Regions from separate parts of the Alteromonas sp. 07-89-2 genome, predicted to be linked through region 3. Evidence: predicted binding sites of a transcription regulator. Region 3 holds the regulator's gene; each other region holds the start of a gene.
What was found. The regulator sigma-54, encoded in region 3, starts transcription at its own class of promoters, with help from an activator protein. The targets are predictions, from matches to a motif close to GTTGGCACGNNNNTNGNNT.
Positions count from the first base shown of each region.

Region 1: a site for sigma-54 is predicted at 1,944-1,962, ahead of xdp1 (exosortase-dependent surface protein XDP1). Genes of this name have one in related genera too.
Region 2: a site for sigma-54 is predicted at 1,257-1,275, ahead of F0261_RS13475 (formate/nitrite transporter family protein). Genes of this name have one in related genera too.
Region 4: a site for sigma-54 is predicted at 2,242-2,260, ahead of glnK (P-II family nitrogen regulator). Genes of this name have one in related genera too.

Region 1 is NZ_VTYM01000048.1:554-4,644, reverse strand. Features, by position in the region: gene prsT (XrtA/PEP-CTERM system TPR-repeat protein PrsT) at 1-924, opposite strand, end outside; gene xdp1 (exosortase-dependent surface protein XDP1) at 1,030-1,896, opposite strand; gene xdp1 (exosortase-dependent surface protein XDP1) at 2,079-3,014, opposite strand; gene pssA (CDP-diacylglycerol--serine O-phosphatidyltransferase) at 3,391-4,091, shown strand, end outside.
Region 2 is NZ_VTYM01000019.1:59,200-63,290, forward strand. Features, by position in the region: gene F0261_RS13470 (DUF3488 and transglutaminase-like domain-containing protein) at 1-1,094, shown strand, start outside; gene F0261_RS13475 (formate/nitrite transporter family protein) at 1,535-2,383, shown strand; gene F0261_RS13480 (protein phosphatase 2C domain-containing protein) at 2,510-4,091, shown strand, end outside.
Region 3 is NZ_VTYM01000023.1:123,033-127,123, reverse strand. Features, by position in the region: gene lptA (lipopolysaccharide transport periplasmic protein LptA) at 1-353, shown strand, start outside; gene lptB (LPS export ABC transporter ATP-binding protein) at 356-1,081, shown strand; gene F0261_RS14965 (RNA polymerase factor sigma-54) at 1,155-2,636, shown strand; gene hpf (ribosome hibernation promoting factor) at 2,667-2,954, shown strand; gene ptsN (PTS IIA-like nitrogen regulatory protein PtsN) at 2,968-3,411, shown strand; gene rapZ (RNase adapter RapZ) at 3,496-4,091, shown strand, end outside.
Region 4 is NZ_VTYM01000016.1:204-4,294, reverse strand. Features, by position in the region: gene ggt (gamma-glutamyltransferase) at 1-334, opposite strand, end outside; gene F0261_RS11625 (ammonium transporter) at 557-1,804, opposite strand; gene glnK (P-II family nitrogen regulator) at 1,837-2,175, opposite strand; gene F0261_RS11615 (hypothetical protein) at 2,418-3,272, shown strand; gene F0261_RS11610 (AraC family transcriptional regulator) at 3,322-4,041, opposite strand.

The DNA.
Region 1 (4,091 bases), on a different contig from region 3:
AATAAGCTCAGGATCCAGTTGAGCCATGAAGTCGTTAAGTTCTTTTAGTTTTTCGTTATCGATAGCTTGCTGGTTGTCTCTGCTTTGTAACCAGCTATTAAGTAAAATGGCGAGAGGATCATTGGGTGTATCTTGGATTATCTCATCTACGAACAGTTTTGCCGTGTCGTAGTCTTTCGCTTCTAAATACAAATCAACAAGATTCCGTAATGCAATGGGATCGTCTCGATTAAAAGTCAGCGCCTTTTGCAAGTGTGCCGTAGCTGCATCTTTATCACCCTGTCGGTATGCGAGTTGCCCCTTCAATCGCCATGTTATTGCATTTTCTGGTTCTAACGACATGGCTTTATTGATAAGCGAGGTCGCTTTGGATAAATCTTCATTTTGAAGAGCTATGGAGGCTAAGCCATTTATTGCAGGTACAAAATTAGGCGTGCGTGAAACAATTGTATTGTAATCACGTAGGGCACACGACTCGTCTTGCAGTCTAATACACGCAGTTGCACGAATCATAAGCCACTCGCGCTCTGCATCACCTGATAGTTTGTTTAAATCAGAGAAGTCTACAATTTCTTGGTACCTGTTCAAAAACAACCAAGTGTTGCCGAGAGGCTCTGCCAGAAGGTTGATATCTGCACCCATTTCCAACGCTTCTACAAACTCCATTTCTGCTGCAGTTAAGTAGCCATTAATAAGCAGTATTTCGCCCATAAGGATTTTTGCAGCAAGGTTTTCAGGGTCTTTTTGTAAGCTGTTTTTAAGGTGGATATAGGCTTCGTCGTATTCGTTTTGATTAAACGCGGTCAGTGCTTTTTCGTAGTCTTCTGACGTAGAAGCAAAACTGTTAAAAGCGATTAATGATGAGGCAACTGCAGAGACAATAGCGCGTTGTACAACACGCTTTTTATTATTAAAAAAATCCATATATACCTTCGAAACTTAGCCTAGCCGCTGGCTTTAAAATAGCATAAAAAAAGGTGGCCTAAGCCACCTTCTAAAGATACGTGTTTTCTATGCGTTTTTAAACAATTAAACGCGGCGCTTACGTCTATAAAGAACAAGACCTAAACCCAACCCCATCAGTGCTAGGGCGCCAGGCTCACTAACTTCTGCGGTTGGTTGAGTCATTGACACACCAATGGAAGACAGTTTTAATTGTACGCTGCTAAAGTTACTCTCAGCGTTATCGTCGAAAATGGTATTGTATGCACCTATTAACCAGTATTTTGCACTACCAGTTAGCTTCGTAAATGTTGATTCGTACAAACCGTTTGAGCCTTTTGAACCTACGCCAAAGTGACCTAGTGTATTCTCAACAATAGCGCTTGTAACAGTGTTCCAAGTTGAGTTGGCTCCGCTCTCAAATGCCGCAATACTATTAAGACCCGCAACAGTAACTTCTTTACTATCATTGTCGCCGACTACCCAAGTGAAGGCTGCATTTTCAAGAGTCACTGACTCGCTAAATGACAGTAAGAACATATCAAAATCTCTGCCACCGCCGTCACCGCTATTATCAACTGCGTGACTATCACCTCCCCAAGAATAATCACTATTTTTAATTCCGTAGCCAACGTGTCTATTTGCTAAAGTACAACCATTATTACCAAGCGTACAGTTCCACCAACCTTGAATATTGCCCTGGGCAAGTCTGTCGTCGGCGTGTCCTGCAGAGTTTGACCAAGCAGTGATTCCTACATCAACTGTAACGCCGTTAATCTCGATTGAGGTATTGCTGTTTTGCGCATTGGTCGTTTGTGAGTAATTTGCGCTGCCATTAGAATTGGCGAGTGTGTATTGTGCATCATACTTTGCACTGTTGAGGCTTGAATCTGTAGCGAAAACTGATGAACTAACAGCAAGTAATAGTAATGTCAGCGATGTAGAAAACTTCATATTTTGAACTACCCAAAAAGCAAAATTAGATGATTATTTTTGATGTTATGCTTCTTTCGTGCCAGTTTGTTTAAGCTTTTGATTTTTAAGTTAATATTTTAATTTGAAAAGGGGCGGTATGAGAGAGGGTAAAAAAAACTGACAGATTTTCCAACCTGTCAGTGATCTAAAGTCTAATTTCTTCAAATGGATTTTTTGCGACGCCACATCACAAGAAGTGAACAAGCCATGAGTAAGCCAATGGTGCCAGGTTCAGAAACTTCTGTTGGCGTTGGCGTACCGGCAGACTCTGTTACAGAGAAGCCAACATTAGCAAGCTTAAAGGCATCATTACCTACATGGCCGCCAATATTTCCGAATACGGTGTTATAAGCGCCAACCAACCAATATTGAGCGGACTCAGTGAAAGTAAAGTCAGCACGGTGATCTAAATATTCACAGTTTTCAATATCAAATGAGGCTGAAGTTAAGGCGTTAGCGACAATATCGCTCCACGTGTTAACACCTGAGGTTAGTTTCGAAGTATTACTTAGTGCTGCAACAGATACTTGGCTGTCGCTGCCACTGTAAAGCCATGAAAAACTTGCGCCCGTTAGTGTCACCGCAGAGTCGAACGATAACAACACGAAGTCATAGTCACGTTCTACGTTAGTCATACCGCTATAATATGCGTTCGCGCTACCTTGAGAGTAATAGTTGATATTGTCAATGGCGTGGTCGGCACCGTCGCGATAGTATGCTTCATCATTGTTTGTTATGCCGTAAGCCCATTTATCTGAGATTTTTTCTAACTTAGCGCCAACGACTGTTTCGCCGGTAACTCCTTGTGTGTCAGAAAAGGCGGACATATTAATATTTAATCCGTCTATTTGAACAAAGGAATTATTCGCCTGATTGGTTTGTGTCACTTCGTCATCGACTAGATCGTAGGTATATTCTCCCAACGGAGAGTTACATACATTGCTTTGTTCGTTGCTTTGGCTCGATGACCCACAGTGAGAATAACTTTGCTTTTTATAGTAGGTAGCGAATGCTGAATTAGCACTCAGGGTAGATAGCAAAGCTGTGGAAAGTAATAGTACAGTTTGCAAAGAAAACGTTTTTTGTAGCGTTCGCATAATTGCTTTCCTATATATGAAGCGCAAAGCACTTCAAGTACACGCCGAGTGATGTGTGCGCATATTATGCGAACACAAACTTGGTAGTACCTAATTTCAACATGGACTTGTATGATATATGAACGGTGAGCTATTTAAGGTATGTAACCGTATACCTAGTTATTAGTTGTTTGTTTAATCGTGAGCATAAGCGGTACTGAATAAATAGAAGCCAAGCGCCGGCATTGTGGTAGGAGTACGTGTAATCAATGCAAAGTTAATAACGTTTTGCAACGGCGTTATGTAAAGGAACGAGGCAGTCTTTTTACTTTGCTATGCGTTCCTGCATATCTATGAAATAATTAGTGCAATTGTATATGTAGAAGTATGAGGACATATGTCTGATCAAAAACGTAAAGGGATATACTTACTTCCCAACTTATTAACAACAGCAGGGTTGTTTTCGGGTTTCTTTGCTGTGGTTTCGTCAATGAACGGCAGGTTCGAAGCCGCGGCAGTGGCTATCTTTGTTGCTATGATTTTTGATGGCTTAGATGGGCGTGTGGCAAGAATGACGAACACGCAAAGCGACTTTGGTGCTGAGTATGACTCAATGGCAGATATGGTTTCATTTGGAATGGCACCTGCACTTGTTGCTTATAATTGGGGGTTAACTGAGCTGGGCAAGTTAGGTTGGTTAGCGGCCTTTATATATGTAGCGGGTGCAGCTCTTCGTTTAGCTCGCTTCAATACGCAAGTTGGTATTGCCGATAAGCGTTTCTTCCAAGGTCTCGCAAGTCCGGCTGCTGCGGCTGTTGTCTCTGGTCTTGTATGGGTTGGAGTTGAGTATGATGCTGTTGGTACCGACTATGGTTTAATAGTTGCTGCAGTAACTGGCTTGGCAGGTTTGCTGATGGTGAGTAACTTTAAATACAATTCTTTCAAAGAAGTTAATTGGCAAGGTAAGGTTCCATTTGTAGGCCTTCTTTTAGTTCTCCTGATATTCGTTGTTGTAGCAACAGAGCCCGCTTTAGTATTGTTCCTTGTTTTTGCACTATATGCGTTAGCTGGACCTATCAATACGTTTCGTACCGTTGA
Region 2 (4,091 bases), on a different contig from region 3:
ACAGTATTTTCGTAAGAAGTCTTTTTGATTTTACGTTAAGGGCGAATAGCCCAATATCCAGTAAGAAGGCGTTTTATCTGCGCTACTATCCAACTGCTCAAATCACTAGCGGAATAGGAAATTTTGAATCGCAACTAAACCTTCAGATTTCCATGAATGGCAACCCTCAAGCCAGGGCATGGGGACAGACACTTGCCAAACAATATTCAAGCGCACAGCAAATAGTTAGCGCAATAATGCGTGAATTTAATCAAAGGGGCTTCCGCTACACCCTATCGCCGAACGCCATGCCTACTGACCCCATCGATCGTTTTTTATTTGAAGAACGCTCAGGTTTTTGTGCCCATTACGCAGGCGCCATGGTGTATGTGCTTCGCGCCGCAGGGGTACCGGCAAGGATGGTAACAGGCTACCAGGGCGGAAGCGCACTTAATGACAATGTGCTTCAAATAAGGCAGTACGATGCACATGCGTGGGTGGAAGCATTTATTGATGGTGTATGGATTCGACACGACCCAACAAGTATGGTGGCACCGTCTCGTTTAACCCTCGGGCTTGAACGTGCGCTGGAAGAGCTTGGGGAGTCTCGTGAAGCCAGTATTTTGGGCGACCTTAGCAACGCTGCTATTTTTGCAACGTTACAAAGCTGGTTTCAACAACTCGATTACTCATGGAGTAAATGGGTACTGGGCTTTGACAATACTGCGCAAACCAACATGCTTGAAGAATTACTAGGCTCGCTAACGCCGCAAAAAATGCGAGTTGTATTTCTTTCCGCCATTGGCCTAATTGGGCTTATTTTAGCACTTTATTTTTTACCCAAAACGCATCGCAACACACTGTCGCCCTCACACAGAGTTTTACTAAACGCAATAAAATGCGTTGAAGCTAAAACAGGAAAAGAAAGAGGGAATAAAACCTTGTCCGCCTTTATGAGTGAAGTTAACCCTTTGATAAACGAAGATGCTGCCAAGGCACTAACACTTCTGTGTGAACAATTTGAGCACGAAAAATACGCACACCGAACACAAGAGACAAAAGTTTATCCAACCATGAAGCGTCAGTTAAAAATGTTAAAACAGGCATTAAAGTAGGAAATGGTTAAACCGGTTGCACCTTAAACACTCACACTCCCCCCTTTTTAGTGCAGACTAATTAATAGTGCCTTGGCGCAAGCGTCTATCAACACAGCCATAAATTTATACAAAGCATTGTTTTTAAAAGCAATAAATAACGCATTTACGTACATTTTGGTTATTGGCACTTTTTTAGCTTTGTACAAATGGATAACAAAAGTACGAAGGCGCTTATACAAGTATTAGTTGCCAACGGGCTTTAGAGTACAAAGGCGTACACATAACCGACGGTTTATTTGTTAGCTACCACAATGCATGAGTTTCGGACAAAGGCGTCCCCAGTTCTTTCTTACGAGAGCGCTGCGGACGCCTTTTTTTGATCTTCTGGAACGCATTGAAACAGTAAACGCCAACACACAGATGACAACTTATTAATAACGACAACGTGAGGTGAAACCATGGCTTATCTTCTCCCCGCTGAGTTTGCAACCAAGATGGTAGATGCAGGCGAAGCCAAAATTTATATGTCTACACGAGATACTCTAATCCGCGCTTATATGGCAGGTGCAATATTGGCCCTTGCCGCTGTTTTTGCCGTTACCATTGCCGTTCAAACCGGCGTGTTTCTTCTTGGCGCAGTGTTATTCCCAGTGGGCTTTTGTATGCTCTACCTTATGGGGTTTGACCTATTAACCGGCGTGTTTGTACTTACCCCACTCGCTTGGCTTGCACAGCGACCTGGCGTCACGCCAAAACAAATTCTACGAAATTGGGGATTAGTATTTTTAGGTAACTTTGGCGGCGCATTAACCGTTGCCTTTATGATGTCGTTTATTTTTACCATGGGGTATAACGTGGATGGCGGTGCCATCGCGACTAAGGTAGCCAGCATTGGCGAAGCTCGTACATTGGGCTACGCAGAACACGGCGTTGCAGGCTGGTTCACCATTTTTATTCGCGGCATGTTGTGTAACTGGATGGTGTCGCTAGGCGTAGTGGGTGCAATGATTTCAACCCACGTTAGCGGAAAAGTACTAGCCATGTGGATGCCTATCATGCTGTTCTTCTTTATGGGTTTTGAGCACTCCGTAGTAAACATGTTCCTTTTCCCATTTGGCCTTATTATGGGCGGCGACTTCTCGGTTATGGACTACTTCATTTGGAACGAGATCCCAACCGCACTTGGAAATCTTGTTGGTGGCCTCGCCTTTACTGGACTAACCCTGTACACCACCCATGTTAAGACGCTACCAAAACGTACTATCCCTGTTGATAAGGCCGCTGCCTCGCAAACACTGCCTATTTAATTAAGGCGCTTATCTTAAAGCCATCATGCCCTGTCCCTATAAGGCAAGTCATGATGGCGTTATCCGTTTCCTTGGAAATAACTAATTGGGCTCATAATTAAATATGAAGATAAGAAGCAATTAAACATGAATGAGCGAGCCGCGTTAAACGCCCCAATTAACCCACCAGCTAACACGCTCAGTGTAAGTGCATTTTCTACAGCCGGCGTTAAGGCGATAAACCAAGATGCATACGCTTTTCATGTTTCTGATAACCTAAATCAAAGCAGCGTTTTTGTTATCGCCGACGGTGTAAGTAGCAGTACGGTTAGCCAAGTTGCTAGCGACTTTGCTACCAGTCAGTTTATTAAACTGTTTAATATGGCGCCGGAACAATGGTCGGTTAAGACGCGCGCTGAAACCATTATTAAAGAGATAAACGCGCTGCTTTACACTCGTACGCAAAGAAGTCCCTTTTGCTATACACCAGAAAAAGGTTATGTTTGCACGTTAACAGTGGCATTGTTAACAGGCAATCACATGGATGTATTTCATGTGGGGGATTGTCAAATTCAGGTTATTTCTAAGAACGCACAGTCGCCTGTCTTACTCACAAAACCTCATCGTCAAGTATCGGAAAGTGAGCCTTCGCAGAGTTATCTTACTAAAGCATTAGGCGTTCAAGCACATATAGACATCGACCACACAACACTCACCCTCAACTCATCGAGCACGTTTTCGATAAGTAGCGACGGGGTTTATGAGTTTGTTTCGCTACCTACCATTCTTATGAAAATCAGTGAGGCCGATACGCTTTCTGAAAACCAAGCTGCGTTGGTAGTACATGAGGCATTTACTAGAGGAAGCGATGACAACCTCACCTTACTTCTAGTTAAGGTTCTTGTAGCTAGCCATGATGGCCTAAACGATCACAGACATCCACCGTATACCGGCGTTTCAAGTTCACCTCATTCATCTGTACTTCACAGGTCATTGGGCGACCAACTGATAACCAATTCTGAGGTATCTGATGCTGCGATTCATTACTCAAATCAGCAGTCTGATGAACAAGTATGCAAAAAGCCTACTGCCGCAAACTTCAAAACGGGTGATGATGTTGATGGACTGAAGCTAGAACGACAGCTTTATACGTCGGCCCGAAGCCATGTTTTTATTGCCACCAATTCGTCTTATGAAGCTACGCACACAAACAGCCCTGTGGTTGTAAAAACGCCGGCTACCGACTTTACCCTATCACCAGAAATGGTAAATGGGTTCCTAATAGAGAGCTGGTTTTCGAGACGGATTAATTCGTCACATGTAATTAAAAGCCCAACCTTTACTGATTTGGGTTTAACGTACCCTCCTTCTGCTTTTTACAGCGTAAGTGAATATGTGCAAGGTCAAACGCTAGCTCAATGGGCTGTTGATAATCCTACGCCCCCACTAGAGCAAGTTAGGAATATAATCGAGCAAGTTGGTAAAGGTTTACAGGCAATGCACCGTCAGGGCATTGTTCACAGGGATATACGCCCCGACAATATTATTATTAGCGAACAAGGGCACTGTACTATTATAGATTTGGGTTCAGCAGCCTTAGCCGATGCCCCAAGCCTCTATAGTGACACACCTATTCCTGGCGCTGCACTTTTTTCCGCACCTGAATACTTTTTAGGAAATGTAGGCACAGAGCGCTCTGATCTGTTTTCCTTAGCCGTACTCACCTACT
Region 3 (4,091 bases):
TGGAAGTAATTGCCACTGACGGTGGTGGTCGTGAAATATTTATTGCTAGAGGAAAGCCTGCAAGCTATTCCCAGCAATTGGAAGACGGCACGCCAGTTTCGGCAAAAGCTAATGAAATACGCTATGAAGTGGTGAACCGAACGATTTCTCTTGCCGGAAACGCAGAGTTGAAACAAGACACCAGTAAAGTACAGGGTGACAACATCACGTTCGATATGATTACCGAGCAATTGCTAGCGACTGGCGGAGCAGGTAAGGATGGTGAGGGTCGAGTGACCACAGTATTCACACCTGAGACCATTCGCAAAACTTCGTCTAAGAAAGACAAAAAAGACAACGAGGGCAATGAATAGCAATGGCAACTTTGAGCGCTAAAAATCTTGCTAAGGCTTACAAGTCAAGACAGGTTGTTCGAGATGTAAGTCTGTCTGTCTCAACGGGTCAAATTGTTGGTCTTCTTGGCCCAAATGGCGCTGGTAAGACCACCACATTTTACATGATTGTTGGTTTAGTGAATCTGGATAAAGGCAAGATTGAAATCGACGACAATGAGCTAACTCATCAGCCCATGCACGAGCGTGCACGCCGCGGAATTGGCTACCTACCGCAGGAAGCCTCTATTTTCAGAAAACTCACAGTGCATGAAAATATCATGGCCATTTTGCAAACCCGTAAAGATTTAAATTCACAACAGCAAGAAGAAGAAGCAGATGCGCTACTTGATGAATTTAATATTAACCATATACGTAATAGTACGGGGATGAGTTTGTCAGGGGGCGAACGCCGTCGCGTTGAGATTGCCCGCGCTCTGGCAGCAAAACCGCAATTTATTTTGTTAGACGAACCATTTGCTGGTGTTGATCCAATATCAGTTAATGATATAAAGAAGATAATACAACATCTTCGCGATAGGGGTATTGGAATCCTTATCACAGACCATAACGTACGAGAGACATTGGATGTTTGTGAAAAGGCGTACATTGTGAGTCATGGCGAGCTTATTGCGCAAGGAACGGCGGAACAGGTTTTAAGTAATCAAAAAGTAAGGGATGTATACCTAGGCGAACAATTCAGGCTATAGTTAATGTAACCGAATTGCCATTTTTCAGTTTCGCTCTGGTATATTCAATTTAGAGCATTTAAATAAGACGTAGATGAAACCATCTTTACAGCTAAAATTTAGCCAACAACTTACCATGACACCACAGCTTCAGCAGGCCATTAAACTGCTGCAGCTTTCTACACTTGATCTTCAACAAGAGATCCAAGAAGCGCTCGATTCTAATCCGCTATTAGAAGTTGAAGAAGGTAACGACGAGCCGCAACTAGAAAAGAACAATATCGACAACGATGACAGCGGCTCTGAGGCCACTGCTTCTGCATCTAGTGACACACTAGAAGCCGGCGATGCACTTGAGAAAAACGATCTTCCCGATGAGCTGCCAATCGACAGCACATGGGACGAATACTACTCTGCTTCATCTTCGCCTGCTCCGGGTCCATCCAATGACGACGAGCAAATCTTCCAAGGTGAGACTACTGAAGATATTCAAGAACACCTTCTTTGGCAAATGCGCCTTACCCATTTCTCGGATACCGATCGCGCAATCGCTACAGCAATCATCGACTCTATCGACGAGTCAGGTTATTTAACCGTTACCCTTGATGATATTTTAGAAGCGGTTAACGATGATGATATGGAAGAGCCGATTGAAATGGACGAAATAGAATGTGTGCTTAAGCGCATTCAGATGTTTGACCCTATTGGTTCTGGCTCACGCTCTCCACAAGAATGTTTGATGGTGCAATTGCGCCAGTTTTCAGAAGACACACCGTGGCTTGCTGAAGCAAAGCAACTGATTGAAGAGTACTCTGACTTACTGAGCAGCAAAGACTATCGTACGCTTATGCGTAAAAGCCGATTGAAAGAAGATCAGCTACGCGAGGCAATGCGTTTACTGCAAACCTTGAATCCTCGCCCAGGTAGTGCTTTAGTTACTAAAGAGCCTGAGTACGTTATTCCTGATGTCTCAGTAACCAAGAAAAATGGCCGTTGGGTGGTTGAGCTGAACCCCGACAGTCTGCCTAAGTTAAGCGTAAATCAACAATACGCTGCAATGAGTCGCCGTGCCAAGAATAGTAGCGATTCACAATTCATCCGCTCACACATGCAAGAGGCTAAGTGGTTCATAAAGAGCCTTGAATCTCGTAACGAAACCTTAATGAAGGTTGCAAACTGCATTGTGCAGCAGCAAATGGGCTTTTTTGAGCACGGCCCGGAAATGATGAAACCAATGGTGCTAAATGATGTCGCAGAAATGGTAGATATGCACGAATCCACTATTTCGCGAGTGACAACGCAAAAGTACATGCATACGCCACGTGGAATCTTCGAATTGAAGTATTTCTTCTCAAGCCACGTTGCAACAGAGTCTGGTGGTGAATGTTCATCTACAGCGATTCGTGCATTGATCAAGAAATTAGTGGCCGCTGAAAAGCCTAGCAAGCCGCTAAGTGATAGCAAGATTGCTTCATTGTTGGCCGAACAAGGCATTAAAGTTGCCCGGCGAACAATAGCAAAGTACCGGGAATCGTTGTCGATCCCGCCGTCGAACCAACGCAAAAGCCTTATTTAATCGGGCTTAATAATATAAGGAAGACGAAATATGCAAATCAACCTTACTGGTCATCATGTCGAAATCACCGACTCTTTGCGTAATTATGTCGATACGAAGTTCAGCAAACTTGAACGTCACTTTGATCACATTTCTAATGTGCATGTCATCCTGAACGTTGAAAAATTAAATCAAAAAGCCGAGGCGACCGTTCATTTAAGTGGCGCTGAAGTATTCGCATCCTCAGAAAATACCGACATGTATGCGGCGATTGACAGCATGGTTGATAAACTCGACCGGCAGGTAATCAAGCATAAGGAAAAACTGAAAAAACATTAGTAGTTAATTAAGCATGGATATACAAGCCATCGTAAGTCTGGACCGCACCGAGTGTGCGGTTCAGTGTAATAGTAAAAAGCGAATTCTTGAGATCATCGCTGATATCGCTGCCAAGCAAAACGAGAACATTGATCAGGCAACGGTACTCAACAGTTTGATGGCTCGAGAGCGTATGGGTAGTACAGGCATTGGCAATGGTATCGCCCTGCCCCATGGACGCCTGCCGGGCCTCGAGAAAGTGATTGCCATTGTTGTAACCAGCACGCCAGCAATTGACTTCGACGCCCTTGACGAGAAACCCGTAGACATCTTTTTTGCGCTACTCGTTCCTGAGGAACAGACCGAAGGACACCTTCAAACGCTGGCCACCGTGGCTGGTAAACTAAGCGACAAAGAAACGATTAAAGCAATACGTCGCGCAACGACAAGCGACGATATTCTATCTGCATTAAGTTAAACATTAAGCGCCTATTAACCGTTTAGTAGGCGCCTAATTCAACAACGCGTATGTGATAAAACCAGAGTATTAGGGAGAAAGTAGGTGAAGCTGATAATAATCAGTGGTCGTTCGGGGTCTGGTAAGTCTGTCGCACTTCGCGCATTGGAAGATTTAGGTTATTACTGTGTTGATAATATCCCGGTAAACTTACTTCCCACCTTAACCCATACAGTTGTTGACGAGTACGATCAGGTTGCGGTAAGTATCGATGTGAGAAACTTACCTAAAAATCCTGACGATTTGGTAGAAATTCTAGACTACCTGCCTTCTTCGTGGTCGATGACCATTGTTTACATTGACGCGAGCGATGATGTACTGGTTAAGCGTTTTAGCGAAACACGTCGCCTTCACCCTCTCGCCAAGCTTAATAAATCGCTTTCAGAAGCCATTAAAGCCGAGTCTGCCCTACTTGCTCCTATTGCTGAACGCGCAGATTTATATTTAGACACAGATAAGCTTACCATTCACCAACTGGCTGAGTTAATTCGAGAGCGTATCCTGGGTAAGAAAAGCTCACGCCTTGTGCTTGTGTTTGAGTCGTTTGGCTTTAAGCACGGTATTCCTAAAGATGCGGATTACGTTTTTGATGCCCGCTTTTTACCTAACCCCCATTGGGAGCCCGATCTTAAACATTTGAC
Region 4 (4,091 bases), on a different contig from region 3:
TGGGCGAACGGCCAGAAGCGTTTAAACCGACTAGCTTCTCTTCTTTTGCATCCCACACAATGGCAAATAGGTCGCCGCCAATACCGCTGCCTGTAGGCTCAACTAAGCCTAGCATGGCATTGGCTGCAATAGCTGCATCAACTGCACTGCCGCCTTGTTTTAAAATATCCAACGCCACTTGCGTAGCTAATGGTTGGCTTGTTGCTGCCATGCCGTTCTTTGCAATAACTTCTGAGCGACTTGCAAAGGGATGCCCCGTTATTCTGTCGTAGCCCAAACAGCTGATACTAAAGAAAGCCAGTATCAAAGGTAGAAGTCGCACACTTGCAATCATAACCGTCCTTTTACTAAAACGTTGCCGATAATAAATCTAGCGTTAGTCTATCGATTCATAGTGTAGCGTTATTGTCACATTACGCCTAGGCTCTTTTCCTAAGCCCAGTAATGGTCATAAAACACATTGCATGAAACGAAAAAAGCCCCGCATTAGCGGGGCTTAAACGAAGTAATAAGGCATTATTGTTATTGTTGTTTCGTTTGCCTAATCGAGACTCTCTTACGAACGGCTGCTTGTGAAGTCTGGGTATGCTTCCAGACCACATTCGCTCATGTCTACGCCGTCGAATTCTTCTTCTTCGCTCACACGTACACCCATAACCGCTTTAATTACTAGCCATACCACTAGGCTCACTACGAATACCCATACAAAGATAGTCGCTGCACCAATTAGCTGACCAGAGATGCTTGAACCATCGTTAGTGAAAGGTACAAGGATAAGACCTAGAAGACCAACCACGCCGTGAACTGAAATTGCGCCCACTGGATCGTCAATCTTAAGCTTGTCTAGTGCAACAATGCTAAGCACTACTAAAATACCACCAAGGCCGCCGAACAGCGTAGCTTGTAGTGGTGTAGGTGTTGAAGGCTCTGCTGTAATAGCTACAAGACCGGCTAGCGCACCGTTAAGTACCATAGTTAGGTCAGCCTTACCGAATAGAATGCGTGCTACGATAAGTGCAGCAATTGCACCACCAGCAGCTGCAGCATTTGTGTTCATAAATACAATCGCTACTGAGTTTGCACTTTCAACAGTTGCAGTAGCCAGTACTGAACCGCCGTTGAAGCCAAACCAACCCATCCACAGGATAAATGTACCTAAAGTTGCAAGCGGTAAGTTTGCACCTGGAATCGCGTTTACTTTACCGTCAGCGGTGTATTTACCCTTACGAGCACCAAGCACAAGAACACCAGCAAGAGCAGCAGCTGCACCAGCCATGTGAACAATACCTGAGCCTGCAAAGTCAGAGAAACCAAGGTCGCCAAGCGTATACATACCGAATACTGCTTCGCCGCCCCATGTCCAAGCACCTTCCATTGGATAGATGAAGCCCGTCATAACAACTGCGAACGCTAGGAATGCCCAAAGCTTCATACGCTCAGCTACCGCACCAGATACGATAGACATTGCTGTTGCAACAAATACTACTTGGAAGAAGAAGTCAGCAGAAGGTGCATATGTTGCTGGCTCTTCAGCGACACCTGTTGCGCCATCAGCCATGATACCGCTTAGGAATGGACCCCAGTCGCCGCCACCGTACATAATGCCGTAACCGCAAATCATGTACATAGTGCAAGCGATAGCGAATAGCGCCACGTTTTTAGTTAGAATTTCTGTGGTGTTTTTCGCTCGAACAAGACCAGCTTCAAGCATCGCAAAACCTGCAGCCATCCACATAACTAGTGCACCGCAGATTAGAAAATAAAAGGTATCTAGCGCATACCCAAGTTCAAAAGTGATTTCCATTATGGTTTTCTCCGCAAATATATCGTTGTGGCTTACAGCGCGTCGCTATCCGACTCACCAGTTCGAATACGAACGGCGTGTTCAAGGTCGTAAACAAACACCTTGCCGTCTCCAATTTTGCCTGTTTTAGCAGCGCCAACGATGGCTTCTACCAGGCGCTCTACTTGATCATCCTGAACAGCAATTTCCAGTTTGACTTTAGGTAGAAAATCCACCTGATATTCCGCTCCGCGGTAAAGTTCAGTGTGTCCTTTTTGACGTCCAAAGCCCTTCACTTCGGTCACGGTCAAACCGTCGATACCGATTTCTGAAATGGCTTCACGAACATCATCTAGCTTGAACGGCTTGATGATCGCTGTGACTAGTTTCATGAGTTGCTCCCAGTTTGTTTTGGTTATTCTGTGATTTATGGTCGTGTTTCCAATTATGGGAAGATAAACCAAGAGCCATGCCACAAATGATTAACCAAATAAATCAAACACATACAAGCAAACGCTTCATGAACGCACAAAAATAATGCACACTAATGGTGCACTGTTAAAAATTTGCCCAATTTTGAAGCGGCAAGAGGTTGCGGTAAGGTGAGAGGACTAAAAAGTGCGATGAAATTAGGATGGAACTATTCGATAGGGCCCATGGTCTGTTGTTTACTATGACGACTATCACCCCATCTTTCTTTGCGCCTGAGCGCAGCATTGAACACCATTCCGTTGCAAAGAAAACGGCGTGGCGCCCACTATTAATTTCGGGCTGTGCACATGTGTTTGGGGTCATCGTAGTGGTCATACTTTCTCAAATGGGCATCAACAACCAAAAAGCACGAGTAAATGTTTTGGAGCGAACGCCGGAGATAAGCGCCAGACTGTACTATCCCCCCGTTCCACGCCCTCCTGCCCAAGCTAAACCACAAGAAACTAAACCAATCGATGTTTCCCCTAAAAGGCAAGAAATTGAGTTGAAGCCTGACGCAACCAAAGCGACTGAAGCACTTGATAGTAAGAATGAAATTGTAGAAAGCCCTGCGTCCAAGCAGCAGAAAAATGCTGATCCCGATAAACAGCAGGTACCCGTTGAAAGTAAGCCGACTAATACACTGCCGTCGCCCACTTTATCAAAAGACGCAAATCGGCGCGCAGGCTCGTTGAATCTGTCGGTAAAAGATGGCGCAGCCCTCTATTTTGAAAAGTATCACAGTGACAAAGTCGCTGAAGACGCAGAACAAGCAGCAAAAGCATTTCAAGAGCGTAAAAATAGTCCTGTACTTAGCGGGCCAAGCACACAGCAAATACAAGCTAATGAAAATCGACGCCCTTCAAAACGCGTAAACTGTAGCAGTACGACCAATAAAACTTTGGCGATATTGAGTGGGATTGCTGGTGGAACCTTAGAATGCACCAAAATGGACGACCACAAACGTTTTATAGAAGCCAGAGTCAATAAACTTCCTAAAGACGAAGAGATTAACTAGTTGTCTCTATCAACGATTTACCGTCATGTGAGGTAAGCCCTTATTACAGTCACTTTCTTTTGAAAAACTTAGGGGGTCGCCCGAAATACGCTTTGAACCGCCGACTGAATGCTGCAACATCTTCATACCCTGTTAGCTGAGCTATACCCAACATTGGTGTATCGGTGTTTCTAAGTAGTGCTTTGGCCTTTTCCATTCTCACTTTTACAAGGTAATCTCGTAAACTATGCCCGGTGGCTTCTTTAAAGCGTGTTTTGAATTGCGTTGTTCCCATGCAGGCTATCCGTGCTAACTCCACCTGTGTAAAGCCTCGGGCAAGGTCGCGATGAATATGGCTTAATACAGGAGTCATTCGCTTATCCATACCACATCCTTTCAAGGATGTTTCTAGCAAGGTTAAAAATAGCGCCAGTATTTCTTCATGGCCTTGGTCAGCAAACTGGCTAATTTGAATCTCTACAAACGATAAAAACGCCTGTAATGCTGACGTTACCTGAAATATCGGGTGCAACCTGTCATTTAAATTAACTGGCACATACTCCAAGTCCGCCACAATAAATTTTGACAGTTCGTTAGCGCTAAAATAATGGACCTCATTCGGCGCTATGCATACGCCTTCGCCTACGCCTACTCGCCCGCTAAAATTATCGATTTCTATCAAGATATGTCCGTTGATGGGCAGCACTAACTGAAAGTAGTTGTGTTTATGGCGGCACGTTTGCTTCGTATATGAGCGTACGGATAGCGATGGAATTGGGCTGTCAGTCATTTTATTGCTCCCAACAGTCCATAATAGGTAGTACTGATCTTTTGCCTAAC